One region of the Enterococcus sp. LJL51 genome, then DNA from elsewhere that is predicted to be linked to it. Evidence: a T-box and tRNA genes for the amino acid it is inferred to sense, from the RefSeq annotation. Region 1 holds a T-box; the other holds one or more tRNA genes.
What was found. A T-box is a leader RNA that pairs with one kind of tRNA and senses whether it is charged. The one in region 1 lies ahead of leuS (leucine--tRNA ligase), so its partner is inferred to be a tRNA-Leu.
Positions count from the first base shown of each region.

Region 1 (22,440 bases):
AGCTTAACTTGTATTCATAGTTATTGAAATTTTTAATTCAGATTATTTGTTAATTAAAGTTGACATCCGTGGCATATCTTTTTATGATTGAAGTATAATTGTTATTTTTGTCATTAAGTGAAAATGTTTTTATATTCATTTTAAAATTAACTTATAGAATGAATGTATAGATAATCTAGAACTGAAAAATAATAATCGTATTTTAAGAAGGAGATTTTGAAATGGATGAAAAAAATTATCGAAAATGGCGAAGTGAGTTTGGACAACAGTTGATGAAAGAAAATCCAACAAAACCAAAAGAGGTTAGAAACGCACTGCTTCAGGTTGATGATATTCAAAAGCAGTTTGAAGGACTAAAAAGCTTTCTAGAGGAGGCTCGAGAGCTTAACGAGTCGATGCTGGCAAGCTATGAAAAGCAGTTTACGGCTGAGAGAAAGAAAAAAGTTGAAAAGACTAAACTAATTTCTTTTGAAGAAATTAGTTTGATAAACGAAGATAAACATTGATATAATGGCTATTTGAACAACAGCAGGCAGATATTTATATATTTGCTTGTTGTTTTTTTTTTGAAATGCAAGTCGTTATTTTTGAAAAAAGCAAAAAGTGACTCTACAATGAAAATGTAAAGTTTTTTAGAAAGTTGGAATGGAGGGAGAGAAATTGAATCGAAGCAAAAAGGTCATTTTAGGCTTGATCATCATTATTGGGCTATCACTTTTGATCCCCTTAATTATTTATAACGATCAGGTTGGTATCTTAGCATTTCCCGAACAGAAACTGACTTATTCATTGTTTATTGGACCAGTGCTGAATGGCTATCTGTTTTGGGCTAGTGTAGTTTTGTTTGTATTACTTGTAGCATCTTTCTTTGTTGTTCTGTTCTGGCCTAAAAAGGAAAAATCTGTGATAGTGAGGGACTTGAATGGGCAATTAAAAATTGAACAGAAAAGTATTGAAAGCTATGTCGCTGCAAATCTAGATCAAAGACAGTTCATTGAAAAGCCGAAGATAAAGGTTAATATGACAAAGAATAAAATAGCAGTTAAAGTTTTAGGCAGGTTCGGTGAATATCAGGGAATTGTTCCCAGCGCAGAACAGGCAATGGTTCAAATGAAAGAAGAGCTGCAGACTCTTCTGGGTGTAACTGACAGGTCGATTGATATAGTGATTGAATTTGTCGATTATGTCCCAGAAGAATCGAAGAAATCCAGAGTTGAGTAGAGAGGTGATCAAGATGAAGGAGATTTTTGACGAATACAAGTGGCCGATTATTGGCGGTATTGGTGGTTTGATTTTAGCAGTATTGCTGATGACTCTGGGCTTTTTTAAAACACTTTTAATCCTTATCCTGATGGTAGTTGGAGTCTATGCAGGATTTTACTTGAAAGCTACGGGTTTAGCGGACCGCTTGTTTAAACAAAAGCCGTAACAAGGCTAATTATCACTAGGTTATAATATTAAATTTATATATTAGAACAAAAAAATTGGGAGGTAAAAAGAATGGACACTCAAAAAACAGTAATGACAAATCAACAAACAATTAAAGGTGAATTGACGTATGATGATAAGGTTATTCAAAAAATCATCGGCATCGCTTTGGAAAATATTGATGGACTTCTAACAGTGAACGGCGGTTTCTTTTCAAATATTGCTGAGAAGCTTGTAAATACTGACAATGTTACCTCTGGTATCGATGTTGAAGTAGGGAAGAAACAAGTTGCCGTTGATTTAGACATTGTTGCAGAATATGGTAAGGATATCTCTAAACTATTCAAAGATATTCAAGCAACAATTGTTGAAGAAGTGAAAAAAATGACTAGTCTTGAAGTGATTGAAGTTAATGTGAATGTTGTTGATATTAAAACAGTAGAGCAATACAAAAAAGATTCAGTAACGGTTCAAGACAGAGTTGGCGATTTTGCTGAAAATACTGGTGAGTTTGCTTCAAACCAAACAGATAAAGCCAAAAAGGCAATTGGTAGAGGGGCAGATAAAGCCAAAGAACAAATGGAACCGCGTGTAGAGTAATCATTAAAAACTAGAGTCGATACTTACTTATAGAAAGAAGGAAATTAAGATGGGATTAATATGGTCACTTTTAGTAGGGGCGTTAATTGGTGTGATTGCAGGAGCGATTACGAATAAAGGAAAATCAATGGGCTGGATTGCGAATATTGCAGCTGGTTTAATTGGTTCAGCAATTGGACAAAGTATACTGGGACACTGGGGACCAAGCTTGGCAGGAATGGCATTAGTTCCGTCAATCGTTGGAGCTGTAATCTTAGTAGCTGTAGTCAGCTTTTTCTTAGGCAGAAACTAATTACCGACAGGCTTTTATTATCATATCAGAAAACGGGAAAGCAGCAATCTGCTGCATTCCCGTTTTTTTAATGTTCTCCTGACTCGACAGCCAAACCATTTAGAAATATTGTAATCATTTTTTTGAAGGTATCCTTTTGGCGTTGCTTTTGTCGAAATTGAAGGCTTTCTTCTATGTTTGTCAATTGATTTTCGTGAAGGTACTGTTTCATTAAAACAACCTGTTGATTTAAATAGTCATCACCATCAACCATCTTATGATAAAGCTGTTGTTCCTCCTGAACATCTACCAATAATCCCAGCAATAAATGCTGTAGTGAATTCACAGCTGTAAAGCTGTCTTCAATAGAGAAGCCTGCTTTTTTTAGGATTGCCAGCATTTTATCATAACGTATTAGACGTGAAGGGTAGGACGGTATGGTATGTAGTTCGATTTCAAGCGCACAAGGGTAATTCTGATACAGCTCATAATAATTTTCCATGTATAAAAATAGGGTGTGTCGCCAGTCTTCCTGCTCCTCAGGCTCCTGAAAGTGTCTGTCCACTTCTTCGGCCATGCTCTGAAGAAGGGCCTGCTTATTTTGAAAATACCAGTATAAAGCTGGAGCTTGAACACCCATTTTTTTCGCGATGTTGCGCATAGAAAGCTTTTCAATATTTGGTGTTTCATCTAATAATTGAAAAGCTGTTGCAATAATTTTTTCTTTGGAGAGCTTGTTTTCCATTTTTTTCATCCTTTAGCATGAATTTTGTGTAAACTGCTTGTATTTACTCCTTAAAATATGGTAAATTATTGTGCAGTCTATTTTACAGTGTTAAATTAAATGGTTTGGCAACAGCCCGTGTCTCGCTGCAGTCGATTCATATTTATAATAACACATTCCCTCTCTTATAAAAACGTTGCTGAAAATGAGGCGAAAATAGGCTGAGTTTAAAAAGAAAGTAGGGGAATTGATGAACATTGTTATGGACCACGTAAAAAAGTATAAGAAGGAAACAATTATTGCTTTATTTACAGTGATTATTATGGTCATGTCTGCTCTCTGGCAGCCTAAGCTGCTGCAGCAGGTGCTTGAAGCAATCATTAAAGAAGATAACAATAAGATGCAGTCATTAGGCGTGTATTTAATTGGAATCGCAGTGCTGGGACTTATTGCAGGTGTAATTAACACAATTTTTTCTGCGAAAGTAGCTCAGGGAGTAAGTGCGGATATTCGTGAAGCAGTCTTCCGAAAAATTCAAACCTTCTCATTTGCTAATATAGAAGAATTCTCATCAGGAAATCTGGTTGTTCGACTAACAAATGATATTACACAAATTCAAAATGTTATTATGATTGCTCTGCAGTCATTGTTTAGAATACCGATTCTTTTTATCGGCAGCTTTGCGCTGGCGATGACAACATTGCCCCAGCTATGGTGGATTATTGTTTTGCTGGTTGTTGCTGTCATTATTATCACTATGCTGTCGTTTTCTCAGATGGGCAAGCACTTTACCATTATTCAAAATCTGATTGATAAAGTGAATAGTATCGCAAAAGAGAATTTAATGGGGATTCGCGTAGTAAAATCCTTTGTGCAGGAGAAAAATGAGCTGGAACGGTTTGGTAAGGTAAGTAACGATTTAACCAAGCACAATGTCATCGTAGGAACTTTATTTTCGGTGATGATTCCATCGTTTATGCTGGTTGCTAATCTAGCGGTAGCAGGGGCAATTTTCTTTGTGGGTGATTTGGCGAAGAATGACCCTACATTGATTGGCGGCATTGCTTCATTTATGAACTACCTTATGCAGATTATGATGGCAATCATTATCGGCGGTATGATGATGATGATGACTTCTCGTGCAGCAGTATCTATCAAACGGATTAAGGAAGTTATGGACACCGTTCCAGCAATTACGTATCCTGAAGTACCTGAGCAGGAGCTTGACGGTAGTGTGGTTTTTGACCATGTCAGCTTCCATTATCCAGGTGATGATACCGATACACTGAAGGATGTATCCTTCACCATTAAGCCAGGAGAAATGATTGGCGTAGTTGGTGCTACAGGTGCCGGAAAGTCGACTTTGGCACAGCTGATTCCCCGTCTTTTTGATCCGACGGAAGGAACTGTGAAAGTTGGCGGAGTAGATTTGCACGAAATTAATGAGCATAGTCTGCGAAAGACCGTTTCATTCGTTCTGCAAAAAGCAATCCTATTTTCAGGAACAATTTCTCAAAACCTGCGGCACGGGAAACGTAATGCAGATGAAGGGGATATGACCAGAGCGACTCAAATCGCTCAAGCCCGTGAGTTTATTGAAAAGCTGTCTCTAGGCTATGAAGCTCCAGTAGAGGAACGGAGCAGTAATTTTTCGGGTGGACAAAAGCAGCGCCTGTCAATTTCCAGAGGGGTTATTGGCGATCCTAAAATACTGATTCTTGATGACAGTACGAGTGCTTTGGATGCTCGTTCGGAAAGTCTGGTCAAAGAAGCTCTGGAAAATGATTTGGAGAATACAACAACGATTATCATTGCGCAAAAGATTTCTTCCGTAGTAAATGCGGATCGCATTTTGGTGTTGGATAAAGGGAAGCTTGTGGGAGAAGGAACACACAAGCAGCTGGCAGCTGAAAATGAGGTATATCAAGAGATTTATGAAACGCAAAGAGGAAAGGATGAGGTAGAATGACGGACTTAGTTAAAGCAAGTAAATTCTTTTATCATTATTTGAAAAAGTATAAATTATCCTTTTTCATCATTGCTGTAACGATTGTCGCAGCTACCTATCTGCAAGTAAAAGCACCTCAATTTATTGGTGAAGCAATCGAGGAGCTGACAAATTATGTTTTAGGCTTTATGCAGGGAAAAGATGATAAAACAGCATTTATTGGAGTTATCCAAAAGCTGGTCATTTTTTATGTCTTAACCAGTGCGGCGAATTTTGTCTATAGTATTTTATTTACACAAGTTGTTGGGAAATCGACTAACAGAATGCGTTTAGGATTGTTTAATAAACTGGAAAAGCTAACAATCCGCTTTTTCGATTCTCATAAGGATGGAGAGATTTTAAGTCGATTCACCAGTGACTTAGATAATATTCAAAATAGTCTCAATCAGGCATTGCTGCAGGTTCTAACGAATGCTGCGTTGATTGTTGGTGTGCTGATTATGATGTTCCAGCAAAATGTTGAACTGGCGTGGGCAACGATTGCTTCAACACCGGTTGCGGTTTTTATTGCTGTGGTGATTATTCAAAAAGCCAAAAAATACGTAGATATTCAGCAAGATGAAGTTGGCAGACTGAATGGATATATGGACGAAAAAATCAGCGGTCAGCGGGTAATTATTACCTATGGACTTCAGGACGAGACCATTGACGGTTTCATGGAGCAGAATAAAAAAGTTCGGGAGGCAACCTTTAAAGGACAGGTCTATTCGGGCCTGCTGTTTCCAATGATGCAGGGAATGTCTCTGGTTAATACAGCGATTGTTATCTTCTTTGGCGGCTGGCTAGCACTCAACGGCCAGGTGGACCGGGCAGCAGGTCTCGGTCTGATTGTGACATTTGTTCAATACTCACAACAGTACTATCAGCCGTTAATGCAGATATCATCGGGCTACAGCATGATTCAGCTGGCTGTAACTGGTGCGAGAAGGTTGAATGAAATGTTTGATGAGCCAGATGAGGTTAATCCTGAAAACGGTAAAGAAATTACTGGTGTTCATGAGTCTGTCGCATTAAATAATGTAGATTTTGGCTACGATGAACAAGTTCCTATTTTGAAAGATGTTTCAATCAAAGTGAACAAAGGCGAGATGGTGGCGCTTGTAGGACCAACTGGTTCTGGTAAAACAACCATTATGAACTTGCTGAACCGCTTCTATGATGTTAATAGCGGCTCAGTCACCTTTGATGATACAGATGTTCGCGACATTGAGTTGAGCAGCCTGCGTGCCCATGTGGGAATTGTTTTACAGGATTCTGTGCTTTTCTCAGGAACGATTAGAGAAAATATTGCTTTTGGGAAACCGAATGCACAGGAAGAAGAAATCATTGCAGCTGCAAAGCAGGCAAATATTCATGAATTTATCCTGTCTCTTGAAAAGGGCTATGACACAGAGATTACAGAAGAAAATAATATTTTTAGTACAGGACAAAAGCAGTTGGTTAGTATTGCCCGTACGATTTTAACTAATCCTGCTCTGTTGATTTTGGATGAAGCGACTAGTAATGTTGATACTGTAACAGAAGCGAAAATTCAAAAAGCAATGGAAGAAGCAATTAAGGGGAGAACCAGTTTTGTGATTGCCCATCGTCTGAAAACTATTTTGAACGCAGACCGTATCGTTGTTTTGCGGGATGGTAAAGTAATTGAAGAAGGAAACCATAACGAGCTGTTGAAGCTGCATGGTTTTTATTCCGAACTATACCACAATCAATTTGTTTTAGAATAGACTTATGGGATTAAATACTAAGGAATGCTGTTTCAATTTCTAAGCATAGAAAACTTAGTTCTGTTAATTCTATTTTTAATCTTAAAAACTGAATAACAAGTGTAGCCAGAGAAGATTCTTTAGGAATAAGCCGAAATATACGAAAATAGCTTCTATTTTCAGTGTATTCCGGCTTATTTTTTGCTGGGCATTTTGATATGCCTTAAAGTTAGCGTGAGAAAAACAGCAGCAGGAATAATTAATGTTCAGTTAATGTTTGGCTGTTAGTAGGTTAATGGTCTAATCGTATTCTATACCTATCAAAGGAGGAGATAGGATGAATACTCAAAGACGTATCTTAACATTAAACTTTACTGGAATTGATTTAGTCAAATATGCAGCGGCAATTATGATCATTTGTATTCACTGTGACGCAGTTGTGGACAGCCCGCTCTATAATTTTATTATAAAAAATATTATCTGCCGTTTGGCAGTTCCTTACTTTTTTATTACGGCTGGTTTTTTTGTCAGAAAGGGTATGACGAAATCAGAAGGCTATCTTCAACGCTACCTTCTAACAATGGGAAAATCTTACCTGTTATGGAGTCTGTTGTTTTTACCACTGGGACTTCAATGGATTAGTCAGCAGTTTGACTTGCCAATCTTGCTTTACCCAGTGGCTTTACTTGTCGGACTGATTTATGTAGGAACCTATTATCATCTCTGGTATATTCCAGCAACGATGTTTGCTCTTGTTCTGACTCATTTCCTGCTGAAGCGTCTAGGCTATGTCAAGCTGTTAGGGTTCAGCATAGTGCTGTATAGTTTAGGGTGTCTGGAGTCATATAGTGGTTTGCTAAATGGAACAATGCTAGGGGATCTGTTTAAATTGTATCAGCAATTTTTTATTACAACACGAAACGGTCTGTTTTTTGGCTTTGTATTTATTGTTTTAGGCTTCTTATTACATGATTATGGCAATAAATTAGCGGTAATTCAATTATATTCCGGACGTCTTCTGATTTTACTAAGTATTATATCTCTTCTAGAAGGAATGCTGCTGTTTTTTAATCCAGGAACAGACGCAAATTTTCTTTTCAGCCAGCTATTATTTAGTCCAGTATTTTTTCTGTGGACGCTTTCTCTGCGGGTTCCGAAGAACTGGAATTATAGACAACTGCGGGAATTAAGCAAGTATTATTATTTTTTACATCCGCTTGTCTTATTTTTCAGTCAGCTGCTTTTGGCACAGCTTTCAGTTCAATGGCTGCTTCCCACAGGTTTACTTCAGTTTCTGCTGGTAGTGAGTGTTACTCATCTGCTAAGTACAGGAATAATCAGTATTACTGGGAAACTGCGGGCGCGTAAAAATGCACCGGCAATCAAGCCGCAGCATGTTCAAAACTGAAATTGTCAGCACGAGCTTCCTATGGTAACCTTGTGTTAATACCATATAAAGGAGACCGGCAGGATGGCAAATATACTAATTGCAGATGATGAAAAAGAAATTATTGATTTACTAAAGCTGTATTTGGAACGCGACGGAACTGTAATTTTTGAAGCTGCGAACGGTAAGCAATCTTTGGAAGTGCTGGAGAAAGAAGCTATTGATTTGATAATATTGGATATTATGATGCCTGAACTGAACGGTTTTGAAGTGACAAAAAAAATTCGTGAGCAAAGTAGTATCCCAATCATGATTATTTCTGCAAAAATAGATACAACCGATAAAATATTTGGATTAGAGCTGGGGGCGGATGACTATATTACAAAACCTTTCGATCCCCTAGAAGTAACAGCTAGAGTCCGCGCAGCTCTTCGAAGAAATTATGAACTGAATCAGCAGCAGCGTCAACCGGAACAAATCGTTGTCAGAGAGCTGACTCTTGACATGGGACAGTGTTTGCTGATTCGTCAGGGGGAAGAGATTCCCCTGACCTCAGTTGAATTCAAGGTATTGTTTTTATTGATGAATTCTCCGGGACAGGTTTTTACCAAAGAACAAATTTTTGAAGCCGGCTGGGAAGACAGCTATGTAGTGGATGATAATACAATTCGAGTATGTATCAGTAAGCTGAGAAATAAAGTTGGTGAGCATAATATCAAGACCATTCGTGGTCTGGGGTATAGATTGGAGAAGTAAGATGAAGGGTTTGCGACGCTTTCTTATATTTCTGTTTATTGGTTTGACGATACCAATGATTATTCTGTATACAATTGTTGATACTGTTTTTATCTATTATACCAATACGTATCACGAGAGACCTTCACTAATGCTGGCTGGCTATGGTGGTGTGATTGTGATTAAGGTTGTATTCTTCTTGCTATTTCTTTTTGTCTTTATCCGTTTGATTAGTAAAAAGATTCAAGAAGAAAATGTCCGTTATTCAAAAGAGAAAATGACGTTGTTTGCAAATATTGCTCACGATCTTAAAACACCTAGTACTTCTGTCATGGGCTTTGCACAGGCTTTGGCAGAAGGGGAAGTAGCAGAGCCGGAAAGACAAAAGGAGCTGCTTAAAACAATCTATGAAAAATCAAAGCAGTCAAATGAGCTGTTGGAATTGATGTTTCAATATACAAAGCTTGAAAGTACTGATTATCCTTTTATATTCGAAAAACTAGATTTGCAACGGCTGCTGAAAGAATCAGTCGCTTCTCTTTATAACCAGTTTGAAGAACGACAGATTGCTTTGGTGCTGGACTTTCCAGAAGAAGAGGTATGGCTGGAGGCTGACCGTACAGAACTGACAAGAGCACTTAATAATCTTTTAGTGAATGCATATACCCATAATCCTGTCGGCAGCAAGGTATTGGTTCAGCTAACTGTTAAAAATGATCTTGTTGAGGTCGTCATAGCCGATACAGGAGAGAGGCTAAGTAAGGAAACAGTTGAAGAAATTTTTCTACCGTTTATACAAAAGGATTCTGCCCGTCAAAAAGGCAGCGGCTTAGGACTAGCCATTACGAAAACGATTATTGAACGTCATGGGGGAACCATCTCTGTGGTCCATACAGTTCCTGAATATACAAAAGGATTTATGATTCAATTATCTAAAAGTAATTAAAAAGAGGGGGATGACACTAGTAAGAGTTTATCCCTTGAAATCGAATGGACAGTGTTCTGAAAGCTACCATATCTTCGGAAATAAGTCAGGCGATACAGAAAATAGGAGAAGCTATTTTTTGTATCGCCTGACTTATTTTTTTAGGTAAAGCACTTTTGTTCTATTGTCACTTTTAGCCGGAATCAGCAGCTGATTTTCTATTTCTTTTCTATACAATATAGAATAGGCGGCTGGTTCATTTGATTGATAAATTGATAAGTGAGCACATTGTAGAGCTTTTGTGGCAGGTTTTGACAAAGCTGTTGAACCATTTCCAATTCCCGTTCTCCACCTTCATGTCCATAATAAACGACGAGAATAATTCGCCCTTTGGCTGTTAGCCGCTCTAGAACAGCATTTACAGCTATTTCTGTAGTTGCTGGCTGAGTGATAATTTCTTTATCGCTTTTTGGCAAATACCCTAGATTAAATATAGCCGCCTTAACAGTAGTATTTGAAGGCAAAGCCTCACTGATTGTTTCATGTCCTTGATGAAGTAATTCTACTTGTTTGGAGAGCTGAGCAGCTTCAAGCCGTTTTGCCGTGTTGGCAATAGCAGTTTCCTGAACATCAAAAGCGTAAACTTTTCCAGAGCTGCCGACTAGAGAAGCTAATAGTTCTGTGTCATGTCCATTACCCATCGTTGCATCGATTACGTGATTACCCGGCTCAATAACCTCTTTCAGCAGCGTATGGCTGAAGTGTAAAGCAGTTTGCAGCATTAAATCATCACCTTTACTTCTTTTCGGGCATTGTATTTCCCTTGGTAGCTATCCCGTTTTTTCATTTCGTTGTCTATCGCGTTTAGCACTTCCCATTTTTTTAAGCTCCACATCGGACCAATGAGAGAATCGTAAGGAGCATCGCCAGTTAAACGGTGTATAATAATTTCCGGCGGAATCATTTCCAGCTGATCACAGATTACTTCAACATATTCTTCCCGGGTCATTAATTGTAGACGTCCTTCATTATAGTCCCGCATCATTTTTGTGTTTGTCATTAAGTGAAGCAGGTGAAGCTTAATTCCCTGAATATCTGAATCAAGAATTGTCCGCCGTACATTTTCCAGCATCATCTGCCTATCTTCACCTGGCAGACCGTTAATTAGATGAGTACATACACGAATGCCGTGTTTTCTAAGCTTTTCTACGCCATCTAAATAGGTTTGGTAATCATGGGCACGATTGATTGCTGCACTAGTGTCTTCAAAAGTTGTCTGTAGTCCTAACTCTACCCAAAGATAATAGCGTTGATTCAGTTCGGCTAGATAATCAACGACATCATCCGGCAGACAATCCGGGCGTGTACCGATTGCTAGACCTACAACACCAGGTTCGTTGACCACCTGCTCAAAGCGGTGACGAATGACCTCGACAGGCGCATGTGTGTTAGTAAAGTTTTGGAAGTAGACGATGTACTGATCAACATTCGGCCACTTGCCATGCATCATTTGTATTTCCTTTTGAAATTGGACTGGCAGAGGATCATGAGGGGCCACAATCATGTCGCCGGAACCTGATACACTGCAGAAGGTACAGCCGCCTTTGGCAACAGTCCCATCCCTGTTTGGACAGTCAAATCCGCCATCAACAGGTACTTTAAAAATCTTTCCGCCAAATTGCTTACGCAACGCATAATTCCATGTATGATAACGTTTATTGGCATCATCTGTATAAGGAAATAAAGTCATATTATCTTCTTCTTTCTCAAGGTTGTTTATTTTTGAAGCGTAAAGTAAAGCGTAATTTTTGATAGATAGGGTAGGTCATCAGCAGCCAGAAAAGTCCAAACGAAAATCCGCCAAGTATATCACTGGGGAAGTGAACACCCAGATAAACTCTGCTAATACCAATAAATAGAATAATGATACCCAATATTACCTGCAGGATGCGGCAAAGCATCTTTTTTTCTATAAATAAGGGCAGTAATAAAATGATTGTACCATAAAGAAGAACACTACCGGTGGAATGCCCGCTTGGAAAGCTGGAGCTGTGCTCGATGACCAGATGTTCAAGCGTAGGTCTTTCACGCATGAACAGCAGCTTAACCAGCGGATTGAGAACACCAGCAGCAAAGGCTGTATTGGCGAATAGCCAGATTGCTTCTGCGTAGTATTTCTTTAAGAACAGAACCCCGGAAGTCAAGACTGCCAAGACTGCAACGGTCAAAGGATTCGCTAGCTTTGTGTACCAAATGAAAAATTGATTTAGAGCTGGATAAGGACCTCGAATACTACCAGTAACTGCCTGGTCGAAGTTGTGCAGCGATTCAGGATAAAATTTTACCAAATAGCCTAGAAAAATGAAAATCAGCAGAAAGCAGCTCCCGGCAAATTGGTAATAGAGTTTGTTTTTCATAGCGTCGATTCCTTTATAAAAATTTTGATTAATTTAACCATACGAATAACAGTATAGCTTATTGTAGGAGATTTGAGAAACTGTCGATTTCTGTTTAATAAAATGTTAACGAAAAACTTTTGCTGAGACTGTCCTATAAGAAAAGAGAAAACGGGTTGGAACCTGGGAGACACAAACGATGTTTTCGGTTTTTAAAATCGAAAGAATGTAATCTAAACGCAAATTCCTCAAAAAAAGCCGAAATATACTGGAAAACAGGCTAGGCTATTTTCCAGTATATTTCGGCTTTTTCACAGAGCTGACCATTTTTGCCGCAGCTCTTTTTTGTGATTGGGTTAATTAATAGTTAGAAGCGATAAGAAATGGGTCGGATAATATAGATTATTCCCAGTCATCATCCATGTAATCTTCAGGATATGCCCCAACGCCCGTGACATAGATGTCTCCAGTTGCTGTCTTAAGTTCAAATTTTGAACCGTCTTTTCCTCGGGAATAAGTATTATTTTCTGTATCAAAGATGCTGACATCACCTAAATCGGACTGAGCTTTAATTGAAATGTTTTCTACCTCTTCGTAGAGTTCGATATCAATATCACCGTGCTCCATAATCGCTTTGAGCTCCTTAGGCCATTCTTCACCATACAAGTAAATTGAGCCGTTTTTCCCAGATAAATCAGCTTCGCCGCGAAGATTCTGAATATGAAACTCGCCACTTTTCGATTCAGCTTTAGTCGTTGTACTCTTAATGTTTGTCAGATAGATATCACCTGTTGAAGTTGTTAAATCAATCGTATTTCCTGAAAGTTCATAGGCATCGATTTTTCCATGATCATTTTTTATAGTAAGTTCATCAATTGTTGCTTCGCCAAAAATATCAATGTCGCCGCTTTTACTTGTCAGATTAACTTTCTCAGCAGTTGAGCCAGCAAGTGAAATTTCTGAGTGATCGAGGTCTACATCCAGCTCTTTTGCTGTAAAATTAGATAAGTATACACTGCCAGTCGCATCTCCATCAACAACGACACGATCAATATCTGAAGGTACAGTCAATGTTACATGGGAAGACTCTATATGAAACATACGGAATTGAAAATGATCTGTGCCTTTGTTTTTAGTACTACCGTTCACGGTGGCGGTCAGCTTATCTCCAGATTCATTGACATCTAAAGAACCTTTTAATGGTTCGGTAACGCTGCTTCGTGCTTCCATTTCAATTTTATTTGTTGCTGATGATTCAATGACATAATCAGTATCTCCTGATAGCTTCAGGTGGAGTTCCTTAATTTTATCCGTATTTTTAACAGTATACTCTTCGTTTTTTACTTCTACCATACTTGTTTTAGCGCGTTGGTAGAAAACAGCACTCCCAACAGCTCCTACACCCATCGCAAGGATCCCAATAGCTAAAAAGAAAATTGTCGTCTTTTTCATATTATCCTCTCCCTCCGAACACTTTTCCATGCCATTTGATGTAGCGCTTCAGTGATGCAAAGAACAATCTGGTCAATGGAGTTAAAATCATTATTCCGATTACTCCGGCTCCAGACAAGAAGACGCTAAAGAATAATTGAAACAGTCCGGCATCATTGAAGCCGACAATGACTGAATAGACACCAAGTATCGGTGATAGCAGGAAGAGCACTGCAGCCAGCCAGCAAGAGAAGACAACTGCTGCAAAAGCGAAAAACATCCAAAACATAAATAGGAAATCAAATGCCAGTAGTGCACAAATCTTCAGCACACGAACACCAGGTTTATCAGGTCTTTTGTAGTCATAGTGATCATCGTAAGGGTGATCATACATATCTTTTTCATAGGGGTCGTAATCCTGAACAGGCGAAAATTCCTGCCAGCCATCTCTTGTCAAACGTTTTTCAGGAACTTCAATATCGAATTCCTGTAAAATTTCTTCTGCAATAGAACGAGGTTTGCCTAAGCTTTTTGCAATTTGCTCTTCAGCTTCTCCAGAAGCAATTCGTTCGTCAAAAATCTCTTCGTATTTGTCTAAAACAGCTGCCTGCTGCTGATAGGATAATGGCTTTAAATATATTTTCAGTTCAATCAGAAAATGTTCTTTATTCATAAGTTCTCCCTCATTTCATTTTTATCTTTCTGTAGTAGTTCTCTCAAATACACTATAAATTCTAATTGGTGGAATAACAAGTGGTTTTGAGTAAAATCGGTCTAAGGTAAAGGTGGAAATAGGTCTTTAGTCGTAGTCGTTAAGTAAGTAAAAAATATAATTCTTATATAACATCAAATTCGATTTATATAATTTAAAGATAAATAGCTGATGAATGATTATATCTTTTAATTTTTTTTAAAAAAAGGTATACTGTTAGTTGAGTAATTTTCTTTTTTACTACTATCGGAGGACTTAATTATGGAAAAATTATCACGCAAAGAAAGAAGGAAAGCGGAACAAAATTATCGCACAGCGGAACAGCTGAAAAAAAGCACGACAATGCTTGGATCAGCACTAGCGCTATCATCAATTGCCGGCTCAACGATTATACTGCCAAAAGCGGTGGAGGCGACAGAGGGTGGAAGTAACAGTGCAGAAATTAGCCCGTTGCTTGATGGTTTAACGACTGAAACACAGCTTCAACAGGAAGAGACAGCAACAACTGAAGAAACTACAGAAGAGACCACACAAACAGAAGAAACGAATGAAACAGAAACAGGAGAATTACCGACAGAGACGACAGATAGTATAGAAAGCGAAGAGACACAGGCCCCTGTACTGCCGGAAGAAGAGAAACCTTCTTCAACGGATGAAATTATTGGAGCCAGCCCGTTTGCAGCTTCTGCTAGAAGTGCTGTAACAACATCTTCATTTGTTGCAAGTATTGCTGGTCATGCAAAATCTGTAGCCACCGCTAATGATTTATACGCTTCTGTGATGATTGCTCAGGCAATTCTGGAAAGCGGCTCTGGATCAAGCTCATTGTCACAAGCACCTTATTACAATTTATTTGGCATTAAGGGCAGTTATAATGGTCAATCTGTATATATGAATACTTGGGAGTATTTGAACGGGCAATGGGTCGTGAAAAATGAGGCTTTTAGAAGCTATCCATCTTTTACAGAATCATTTGCAGATAACGCCTACGTCTTGAGAAACACTTCTTTTCAGGCTGGTGTGTATTACTATTCAGGTGCATGGAAGAGCAATACCAACTCTTATACAGATGCAACAGCGTGGCTCACAGGTCGGTATGCAACAGACCCAAGCTACGGTACAAAACTGAATTCAATTATTTCGGCAAACAATCTTACACAGTACGATACTCCGTCCACTGGTGGAAATACAGGTGGAAACGGAAATGGGGGGAATACTGGCGGAGGCTCATCATCCGGCGGCAGCACAACACAAGATGTTATTCATACAGTTGTTTCAGGCGACAGTTTATGGGCTCTTGCGAGTAGATATGGAACATCAATTGCCAACATTAAAAGTTGGAACAATCTCTCCAGTGATGTGATATACATAGGACAGAAGCTGACTGTACAAAAAGGCAGCTCGTCCGGGGGTAGTACCGGCGGAGGTTCATCCTCTGGGGGCAACAATAACTCAGGTGGCTCAGGGACAACGACAGACACATACTATACAGTAAAATCAGGGGACAGCCTGTGGGCCATTGCGAACATAAACGGTGTAAGCATCGCTAATTTACGCAGCTGGAACAATATCAGCGGTGATATCATTCATCCTGGACAGCGGCTGATTGTCAAAAAAGGCAGCGGCGGCAGCTCTAGCGGAAATACTGGTGGGGGTTCATCCTCATCCGGCGGCAACAATAATTCCGGCGGCAGCACAGGTACAACGACAGACACATATTATACGGTAAAATCAGGGGATAGCCTGTGGGCCATCGCAAACATAAACGGTGTAAGCATTGCTAATCTACGCAGCTGGAACAATATCAGCGGAGATATTATTTATCCTGGACAGCGGCTGATTGTCAAAAAAGGCAACGGCGGCAGCTCTGGCGGAAATACTGGTGGGGGTTCATCCTCATCTGGCGGCAACAATAATTCCGGCGGCAGCACAGGTACAACGACAGACACATATTATACGGTAAAATCAGGGGATAGCCTGTGGGTCATCGCAAACATAAACGGTGTAAGCATTGCTAATCTACGCAGCTGGAACAATATCAGCGGAGATATTATTTATCCTGGGCAACGCCTTGTTGTTAAAAAAGGCAGCGGCGGCTCCAGCAGCTCTGGTTCTTCTTCGAATAACTCGGGAGGCTCCAGCAGTTCGAATAGTAAAACCCATGCAGTGAAGAGCGGAGATACATTATGGGGATTGGCGCAGCAGTATTCAACAACCGTTCAGAGAATCAAACAGTTGAATAATTTATCTGGAGATACCATTTATATCGGGCAACAGCTGAAAGTTGCGTAAAAGGATTGAATTCCTTCTGAAAATTTGTTAGTATAACGTCATATATCAATACAACGATGATAAGGAGTAGTAGAAAGAACTCTGTTTTAGAGAGCGCATGGCTGGTGAAAATGCGCACAGAAGCTTTTGAACTCGCCTTGAAGTTGATTTTTGCTGAAAATTAGAGTTGAAGTAGGCAGAAACGGCGGCGTCCGTTAACACGCTAAAGGTCTATTCAAACAAAGCGGATAGACAAATTTAGGTGGTACCACGTTGGCATTCAACGTCCTATGGGATTGTTTTCCATAGGACGTTTTTTATTTTTATCAGGTAAAAGACACGCCCTGTGCATAACAGCTGTAAGGGATACCAGTATTTATCAAATGTATTGAAAATGAATAATTGGAGGAGAAAAATGAATTACGATCACAAAAAGATTGAAAAAAAATGGCAAAAATATTGGGCGAAAAACAATACGTTTAATACCCATGATGATCCTGAAAAAGAAAAGTTTTATGCGTTGGATATGTTTCCCTATCCATCAGGACAAGGTCTTCATGTCGGCCATCCGGAAGGGTATACAGCTACAGATATTTTATCTCGGATGAAAAGAAGTCAGGGCTATAATGTTCTTCACCCAATGGGCTGGGATGCATTCGGACTACCTGCAGAGCAGTATGCACTGGACACAGGAAATGATCCGGCAGAATTTACAAAGAAAAATATCGAAACATTTAAACGACAAATCAATTCATTGGGCTTCAGCTATGACTGGAATCGTGAAATTAATACGACGGATCCTGAGTATTATAAATGGACACAGTGGATTTTCACTAAGCTATACGAAAAAGGGCTGGCCTATGAAGCAGAAGTAGCTGTAAACTGGGTACCGGAGCTGGGAACCGTTATTTCAAATGAAGAGGTTATCGATGGAAAAAGCGAGCGGGGCGGTTATGATGTTATCCGCAAGCCTATGCGTCAGTGGATGCTGAAAATCACGAAATATGCAGACCGTTTGCTGGACGATTTAGATCTTGTTGACTGGCCGGAAAATATTAAAGAAATGCAGCGAAATTGGATTGGCCGTTCTGAAGGTGCAAATGTAACCTTTAAAGTGGAAGGAACAGATAAGGAGTTTACTGTTTTTACAACGCGTCCTGATACATTATTCGGTGCCACTTATTCTGTATTAGCCCCTGAATTGGCGCTTGTACAGGAAATAGTAACTGACGAACAAAGAGAACAAGTGGAAGCTTATATTGAAGAGGCTGGGAAAAAATCAGATTTGAACCGAACAGATTTAGCGAAAGAAAAGACTGGAGTTTTTACTGGTGCTTATGCAGTAAATCCAGTCAATGGTGCGAAAATCCCAATCTGGATTGCTGATTATGTACTGGCTTCTTATGGTACAGGTGCAATCATGGCAGTTCCAGCACATGATGAACGTGACCATGAATTTGCTAAAACTTTTGGATTGGAAATTATTCCTGTCCTAGCCGGCGGAGATGTTGAACAAGAAGCTTTTACAGGCGATGGTCCTCATATCAACTCAGAGTTTCTTGATGGAATGGATAAAGAAGAAGCAATTACTGTAATGAATCAGTGGTTAGAGGAACACGGTGCTGGGAAAACAGAAACTAGCTATCGCCTGCGTGACTGGCTATTTTCCCGTCAGCGTTACTGGGGAGAGCCGATTCCGGTGATTCATTGGGAAGATGGAACGACAACAACTGTTCCAGAAGAAGAATTGCCGCTGGTACTGCCAAAAACTGATGATATTAAGCCAAGCGGAACTGGAGAATCACCGTTAGCAAATATCGAGGATTGGATTAATGTTGTTGATCCTGAGACTGGTAAAAAAGGCCGGCGTGAAACCAATACAATGCCGCAATGGGCTGGCAGCTCATGGTACCATTTGCGCTATATTGATCCACATAATAAACAGATGATTGCTGATCCTGAAAAGCTGAAGCGCTGGCTGCCTGTGGATATTTATATCGGCGGGGCAGAGCACGCGGTTCTACATTTGCTGTATGCTCGTTTCTGGCATAAATTCCTTTATGATATTGGTATTGTTCCCACGAAAGAACCTTATCAAAAATTATTTAATCAGGGAATGATTTTGGGTCAAAGCTTCCGTGATTCTCGCGGTGCTTTAGTGCCAACGGATATGGTGGAAAAACGTGACGGCATCTGGGTAAACAGTGAAAACGGAGAAGAGCTGGAAGAATCTCCAGCCAAAATGAGTAAATCACTAAAAAATGTCGTCAATCCTGACGATGTTATCGAGAAATATGGTGCAGATACACTGCGTATGTACGAAATGTTCATGGGACCTTTGGAGGCATCGATTGCCTGGAGTGAAAATGGCTTGGAAGGCAGCCGTAAATTCCTTGACCGGGTTTGGCGTCTAATTGTAGATGAACAAGGAAAAATGCGGGACCGCATTACCACAGTTAATGATGGAAAACTGACAAAAGTTTACCATCAAACGGTTAAGAAAGTAACCGAGGATTTAGAACAGCTTCATTTCAATACAGCAATTTCTCAGTTGATGGTCTTTGTTAATGAGGCAAATAAAGCAGAGGTTCTGCCTTATGAGTACGTGGAAGGCTTTGTTCAGCTATTGGCGCCAATTGTACCCCATTTGGGTGAAGAACTATGGGCAATCCTGGGGAATGAAGGCAGCGTTGCTTATGTTGCCTGGCCGGCATATGATGAAAGTCAGCTAGTCGAGGATGAAGTTGAAATTGTACTGCAGGTTAATGGAAAAGTCAGAGAAAAGCTGGCTATTGCTAGAGGACTAAGTAAAGAAGAAATGGAAGAGAAAGCCATGGCTTCAGAAGGCATTAAGTCCTTTCTTGAAGGGAAAACAGTTCGTAAAGTAATTGTTGTTCCGGATAAACTAGTAAATATTGTAGCGAACTAAAACGATAAAGAAAATAAAGCTGGACTAAAAGTGTTTTACTTCAAGAATCAGAGAGGTACTGTTCAACATCAACTACCTCACTGTGTTTCTTAGCAATAAGCCGTACTCTAGGAAAATGATTCCATACATTTTCAATAGAGTACGGCTTATTTTCGAAGAAGCGGTTTTGGGACCACCGTTTATTCTGAGTTAGGTATACTAAGAGGTTGGGGATTTATTATTGTTCCAAACCAATTTTACTCTAAAAGAAAAGGATATTTAAGGAGGGATAGTGATAGAAGGCTTGAGTCATCTGACATTCATTGTGAAGGATATAGAAAAAGCCGCTCGGTTTTTCCAAGAACTATTTGATGCAAAAGAGGTTTATTCAAGCGGCGAGCAGACTTTTTCAGTTTCCAAGGAAAAATTTTTTCTAATTGGTGAGCTATGGATAGCAGTTATGGAAGGTGAGAGCTTACCAACGAGGACGTACAATCATGTTGCTTTTAAAATTGAGCAGGATGATCTAGATGACTATATCCGAAAAATCGAGGCGTTAGGCTTAGATTTTAAAGATGGTCGGAGTAGAGTTGAAGGAGAAGGCAGTTCTATTTATTTTTACGATTATGATAACCACCTATTTGAGCTGCATACGGGAACACTTGAGGAGAGACTAGGACGTTATCAGCAATAGACAGATTGCATGGCTTCTCTCCTCATGTTACAATATGAAAATAAGAAAAAGATAAGGTGGTGAATAAGCGTGATGGTCGTTATGTCAAAAATAACATATAGAGTATTTGATTTTCTTGGATTTATTTATTTTTGCTATAACATTATTTCCAATTTTTTCTATCAAGGGACAAGTGTGTTCAAAAATAGAAAAATAATCAAATAAACAGACCATTCAGACTTATTCATGCGAATTCGATTAATGAATTAAATAACGTAGTAGGTCATGGGTATTTCTTTCCTGTGGCTTTTTTTATATCATTATAAGATACATTTCCAAGGTTCTGAATGGCAGAAAAGAGGAAAACAATGTTGATTCAATTACAGGGAGTAGAAAAAAATTACAGCACGTATCCATTATTTGAAAACTTAAATATAAAGATTGAAAAGGGGGAACGGATTGGAATTGTAGGAGCAAACGGCTCTGGAAAAACGACAATTCTGAAAATGATTGCGGGGATTGAAGGAATAGACAAAGGAACAATCAGTATTCAAAAGAATACAACAGTCGGGTATTTGGCTCAGGTCCCAGAAGCAATTGAGCAGACGGTTAGGGAATATCTGCTAGCTTCATTTGAAGAAGTCAATGGACTTCAGAAGCAGCTCAAGTATTTGGAAGAGCAGATGGCTAATCCTCAGGCAGATTTTGACCGGCTTTTGCTGCGCTATGGTCGTTATCAGGAAGAGTTTGAGGGAATTGGCGGGTATGATATTGAAAACCGGCTGGAAATGATTACAAATGGATTATCAGTTGCCCATTTATTGAATTCCCGCTTTAATGAGCTTAGCGGCGGCGAGCAGACTATTGTTAATCTAGCCAGAATTCTATTGCAGCAGCAGGAAGTCATGCTGTTGGATGAACCTACCAATCATCTGGATGTCCAGCGTATCAATTGGCTTGAAGGGTACCTTATTCATGAAAAAGCGACCTGCCTGATTGTTTCTCATGACCGGCAGTTTTTGAATACAGTTGTAGAAAAAATAGTTGAGATAGAAGATGGTGCTGGTTGGGAATATAAAGGAAATTATTCCGCATATAAGCAGCAGAAAGAAGAACGTCTGGAAAAACTGCGAAGAGATTTTGCAGAACAGCAGAAGGAAATTCAAAAAATGAAGCTGGCAATCAGAAGATTTAGACAATGGGGGCATGAGGGCGATAATGAAAAGTTCTTTAAAAAAGCAAAGCAGCTGGAACATCGTCTGGAAAAAATGCAAAAAGTACCAAAGCCTAAAGTAGATAGTCAAAATCTAGGAAGCGGTATTTTTCAAAAAGCAGATCGTTCTGGAAAGGAAGTTCTTATTGTTAAGGATATCGCCAAAAGCTATGATTCCCGTACTTTATTTGGTCACAGTAGTTTTACCTTGTTCTGGCAGGAGTGTACAGCCATCATCGGGGGAAATGGTGCCGGAAAGACAACTTTAATGAAGCTGATTCTGGGAGTGGAAGAACTAAGTGATGGAGAACTTCGTTTGGGAAGTAATGTGAAAATCGGCTACCTTCCTCAGGTGATTCAGTATGAACAGCCTCAGCGAACGATTTTACAGGAATTTATGTATGAATGCTCTTTAGGTGAACAGGAAAGCCGCAGAATTCTAGCTGGCTATTCCTTTTATAAAGAAGATGTGCTGACGCAGCTCAGGTTTCTCAGCGGCGGAGAAAAAATTCGGCTGGAGCTGGCAAAGCTGATGCAGCAGCAGATTAACTTTTTATTACTCGATGAGCCTACCAATCATTTGGATATAGAGACAAGGGAAGAAGTCGAGGAGATTCTAAGTGATTTTAAAGGTACTTTGCTGGCCGTTTCACACGACCGTTTCTTCCTGGAAAAAATGTTTCAGCATTTTCTAGTAATCGATCACCAGAACATTACTAAAGAGACTGGAAACTATGCAGAAATCATGAATCAAGAAAAGTAATGAGAAGTAATCGTAGAACTAAAACAGCAGAAGCAGACAAGCAGTTCATTGAGAACAGCTGTCTGGCTGCTGTTATTTTTATTGGAATCATAAATACGAAGTTTTTATAGATAATGACAGTATCATTCAGCATAGCTTTTAAATGTAGTCCGAAAAGCTAATGACTTGTTACATCTTCGCCAAACCATTTTTTTGAGATTTTTTCCAGCTGACCGTTTTTCTGTAGTGTTTCAAAAGCATCATTAATTTTATCTGCTAGTTCAGGGTCTGTTTTGCGGATACCCACGGC
Region 1 covers NZ_JBTXLW010000001.1:425,491-447,930, reverse strand. The annotation lists gene ACYSNQ_RS02125 (alpha/beta hydrolase) at 1-7, shown strand, start outside; gene ACYSNQ_RS02120 (hypothetical protein) at 222-506, shown strand; gene amaP (alkaline shock response membrane anchor protein AmaP) at 661-1,221, shown strand; gene ACYSNQ_RS02110 (DUF2273 domain-containing protein) at 1,235-1,429, shown strand; gene ACYSNQ_RS02105 (Asp23/Gls24 family envelope stress response protein) at 1,501-2,028, shown strand; gene ACYSNQ_RS02100 (GlsB/YeaQ/YmgE family stress response membrane protein) at 2,078-2,320, shown strand; gene ACYSNQ_RS02095 (TetR family transcriptional regulator) at 2,388-3,044, opposite strand; gene ACYSNQ_RS02090 (ABC transporter ATP-binding protein) at 3,274-4,992, shown strand; gene ACYSNQ_RS02085 (ABC transporter ATP-binding protein) at 4,989-6,758, shown strand; gene ACYSNQ_RS02080 (acyltransferase family protein) at 7,075-8,145, shown strand; gene ACYSNQ_RS02075 (response regulator transcription factor) at 8,209-8,880, shown strand; gene ACYSNQ_RS02070 (sensor histidine kinase) at 8,882-9,805, shown strand; gene mnmM (tRNA 5-(aminomethyl)-2-thiouridylate-methyltransferase MnmM) at 10,003-10,566, opposite strand; gene mnmL (tRNA modification radical SAM protein MnmL/YtqA) at 10,566-11,534, opposite strand; gene ACYSNQ_RS02055 (phosphatase PAP2 family protein) at 11,551-12,201, opposite strand; gene ACYSNQ_RS02050 (DUF4097 family beta strand repeat-containing protein) at 12,583-13,632, opposite strand; gene ACYSNQ_RS02045 (DUF1700 domain-containing protein) at 13,634-14,284, opposite strand; gene ACYSNQ_RS02040 (LysM peptidoglycan-binding domain-containing protein) at 14,585-16,615, shown strand; T-box leader at 16,663-16,888, shown strand; gene leuS (leucine--tRNA ligase) at 17,010-19,523, shown strand; gene fosX (FosX/FosE/FosI family fosfomycin resistance hydrolase) at 19,795-20,196, shown strand; gene abc-f (ribosomal protection-like ABC-F family protein) at 20,544-22,151, shown strand; gene ACYSNQ_RS02020 (amino acid ABC transporter substrate-binding protein) at 22,309-22,440, opposite strand, start outside.

Region 2 (3,576 bases), on a different contig from region 1:
GAATAAATTTGATATAGACTATTCACTTTTTTTGAGTTAAACTATTTATAGACAGTAAAGATATCACGTCTTTTAAATAATTATTTCTCTTAATTTTCTTAAATTACTAGAATATAAGAAAATTTATTTTATTCTTTTGACAAAAATAAAATCAAGAACATAAAATAAATTTTATCATATTAACTAAATTAATAATACTTTTTTTTATAAGTTGGAAAAATTTTACCCTCTATTTTCCCAGCTGTTAAATTCCCCTCCTTACCTTACTTATTTCCTCCTTCATTTCTAAATACGCATTCAACCCATTTTTATATTAAACTATTAAAAATTTCCTTAGATTACTTCATTTAATCTTTCTTACTATCACTAATTACTAAATAAAACACAAAAATGATTTATAATTCTAATATTTATTTCAAAGAACATTTTTTTACTGTTTAATCAAAGTCTGAAGAAGTCAAACATACAAAGATATTTCTCTAAACTACGCTACATTACTTATTCACTTTTTTTAAAGTTACCCTTCTTTTTTTAGATTCTTCCTTCCTAATAATTAAATCAATTTCTATAAAACTAAATAAGTCAGTCTTTACAAATTTTTTTTATAATGACTTACATTTTATCAATTTAAAGATATTGAAGTATAAAAAAACACCATAATCTAGAAATTTTCTAAATCGTGGTGTTTTTAGGCTTTATACCTTTTGATATTAGTAATCCACCAATATCTTTTCTATTTTATCTAACGCAATAGAAAAGACAGCCTATCAAAAAAATGTTGAATCCTCTAAACCAAAATATTACTTTTAAGGAAATATGTTTAATAAAAGACAAAATTTTCTACGCTATCGTAGAAAATTCTCTTATTCTCCTCAAGAATGTGTTTATTACAAGATTGGTTCTGCTTCGAATCTAATACATTTTTGGGATGAGAATCGTACGGTTGTTAATGAATCATGTTTCCGAATATCGGATGTATCTTGAACTGAAAAAACAACGCTTCAAGTGTAAGGCCTGTCAACGAACCTTTGTCACTCTCCTAAATTAAAATACCTCTATAACCGAGATTCTCTCTCAAAGAAACCTTGTCTACTTCTTTCTCATAACGTGTGACGAAACAATTCTATCATCCGATAGATCTGTTTCGAACACATCTGTCCAAAGTGTTGTGATTTAATGAATTTAATCTGTCCGCAGTATTAGCCTTAACATGATTTTTACTACGATGGATGGTGAACCCCATCATCTATTGGATATCATTAAGAATCCAGAACTGCTTTTTTTAAATATTATTTCAGCTGATTCTCAAGAGAAAATTACGAAACTGTGCAATTTATCTTAATCGATATGTATACACCTCATGTTTCACTGGTCAAAAGCTATTTTCCAATGCCCAACCTATTATTGACCGTTTCTACATTGTCCAGCACATTAGAAAAGCGTTTCGCAACCAGCGAATGAAGAAAAACGCCTTCGATTACTTCCAAAGCAAAGAGTCGAAACTGCGCAGTATGGTGAAACTAATGAAGCAATACAGGAAAGACAAAAGCAGGTTGAACGATGAAAGTCGTCTTTGTGTCCTGGTTTCAAGGCTTACTTAACAGAAGCTAAGGTTGTAAATTGCTTGATTCATGTTTCCTTTGAACTACAAATGGGCTATCAACTATAGTAAGCTCTGTTTTATGCAATAAAGAAACACAATCAATGATACTTTGAAAAATTGCTTGTTTTTAATCGATACTTCTAGAAAAATATTGAACTATTTTAAAGACGTTTCGAACGTTTCTACTGCAATTTAAGGGTGCTCTTCAGTCTCCCTACTCAAATGAACCAGTAGAATTTCTGAACAATCCTATCAAGAAATGCGTATAGATTTCGCAGCCTTTACAACTTCAGACGGCGAATCATGATTCACTGTGGCAATGCTTTGTTTATAAACTAAAAAAGCAAAAATTGTTTCCTCTGTATTTTTGTGCGAATACCAAATGATACTTACATTTCCATACAGTGTGTGATAAACTTTTGTTAACCTTTTTCATAAAGGTACCTCCTAAACTTTTTGATGTGGTGGTCGGGAAACCAACTTCATCTTACCAGTTTAGGAGGCTTTTTTACTACCACGCTGCAAGCTCTCTGGAATCTCTAGCATAGCTAGGGGTTTTCAGAACATACAAAAAAACAAGACTGATTAGTCTTGTTTTTAGAGAAATACCGGCGGCCGGGGTCGAACCGGCACGCCCTCGCGGGCACTGGATTTTGAGTCCAGCGCGTCTGCCAATTCCGCCACGCCGGCATAAAATTAATTATTGCAAGGCGGTAACCGGATTTGAACCGGTGATGAAGGTTTTGCAGACCTCTGCCTTACCACTTGGCTATACCGCCATAATTAAACTGGGGTAGCTGGATTCGAACCAACGAGTGACGGAGTCAAAGTCCGTTGCCTTACCGCTTGGCTATACCCCAATTACCTAAAATACCTTAATAAAGGTAAGGGCGAACGACGGGAATCGAACCCGCGAGTGCCGGAGCCACAATCCGGTGCGTTAACCACTTCGCCACGATCGCCATAAAAAATATTTAAAATAAAAATAATGGCAGGGGTAGCAGGAATTGAACCCACACTAACGGTTTTGGAGACCGCTGTTCTACCTTTAAACTATACCCCTAAATGGAGGAAAGTGGATTCGAACCACTGAACCCTAAGGAACGGATTTACAGTCCGTCGCGTTTAGCCACTTCGCTATTCCTCCATAATGGCGTGAGACAGAATCGAACTGCCGACACACGGAGCTTCAATCCGTTGCTCTACCAACTGAGCTACCACGCCAATAAAAAATTTATAAAACTAACGGTTCCGACGGGAATCGAACCCGCGATCTCCTGCGTGACAGGCAGGCATGTTAACCCCTACACCACGGAACCAACCAATGGAGGTTAACGGGATCGAACCGCTGACCCCCTGCTTGTAAGGCAGGTGCTCTCCCAGCTGAGCTAAACCTCCAAAACCAATCAAAAAATGACCCGTACGGGACTCGAACCCGTGTTACCGCCGTGAAAGGGCGGTGTCTTAACCACTTGACCAACGGGCCAAACAAAAAACGGAGAGTAAGGGATTCGAACCCTTGAGACAGTGTTTACCGTCTACATGATTTCCAATCATGCTCCTTCGGCCTCTCGGACAACTCTCCAGAGTTAAAAAGAAGCACTCACAATTACTCTACTTTAATTTCCTAAACAGGAACTCCGGCAGTAGGACTCGAACCTACGACATCATGATTAACAGTCATGCGCTACTACCAACTGAGCTATGCCGGAATAATCGCGCGGCGGCGTCCTACTCTCACAAAGGGAAACCCTTCACTACAATCGGCGCTAAGAAGCTTAACTTCTGTGTTCGGCATGGGAACAGGTGTATCCTTCTCGCTATCGCCACCACACTGGTGCTGCATAGTATTTAATTGAGTGATTTGCTCACTCAAAACTGGATAGATCAATCATCTTCAACACAGTCATTCCGAAAAACATTTTCTTACTCTTCCAATTCTTTGGTTAAGTCCTCGACCGATTAGTATTGGT
Region 2 covers NZ_JBTXLW010000006.1:49-3,624, reverse strand. The annotation lists partial or broken gene ACYSNQ_RS07650 (transposase) at 776-1,942, shown strand; partial or broken gene ACYSNQ_RS07645 (IS200/IS605 family transposase) at 1,962-2,039, opposite strand; tRNA gene ACYSNQ_RS07640 (tRNA-Leu) at 2,210-2,293, opposite strand; tRNA gene ACYSNQ_RS07635 (tRNA-Cys) at 2,312-2,382, opposite strand; tRNA gene ACYSNQ_RS07630 (tRNA-Gln) at 2,392-2,463, opposite strand; tRNA gene ACYSNQ_RS07625 (tRNA-His) at 2,493-2,565, opposite strand; tRNA gene ACYSNQ_RS07620 (tRNA-Trp) at 2,593-2,666, opposite strand; tRNA gene ACYSNQ_RS07615 (tRNA-Tyr) at 2,670-2,750, opposite strand; tRNA gene ACYSNQ_RS07610 (tRNA-Phe) at 2,755-2,827, opposite strand; tRNA gene ACYSNQ_RS07605 (tRNA-Asp) at 2,850-2,922, opposite strand; tRNA gene ACYSNQ_RS07600 (tRNA-Val) at 2,929-3,001, opposite strand; tRNA gene ACYSNQ_RS07595 (tRNA-Glu) at 3,018-3,089, opposite strand; tRNA gene ACYSNQ_RS07590 (tRNA-Ser) at 3,100-3,188, opposite strand; tRNA gene ACYSNQ_RS07585 (tRNA-Asn) at 3,242-3,315, opposite strand; rRNA gene rrf (5S ribosomal RNA) at 3,322-3,437, opposite strand.
Region 2: it has a tRNA-Leu gene. The T-box ahead of leuS (leucine--tRNA ligase) is inferred to sense a tRNA for this amino acid. The anticodon was not compared.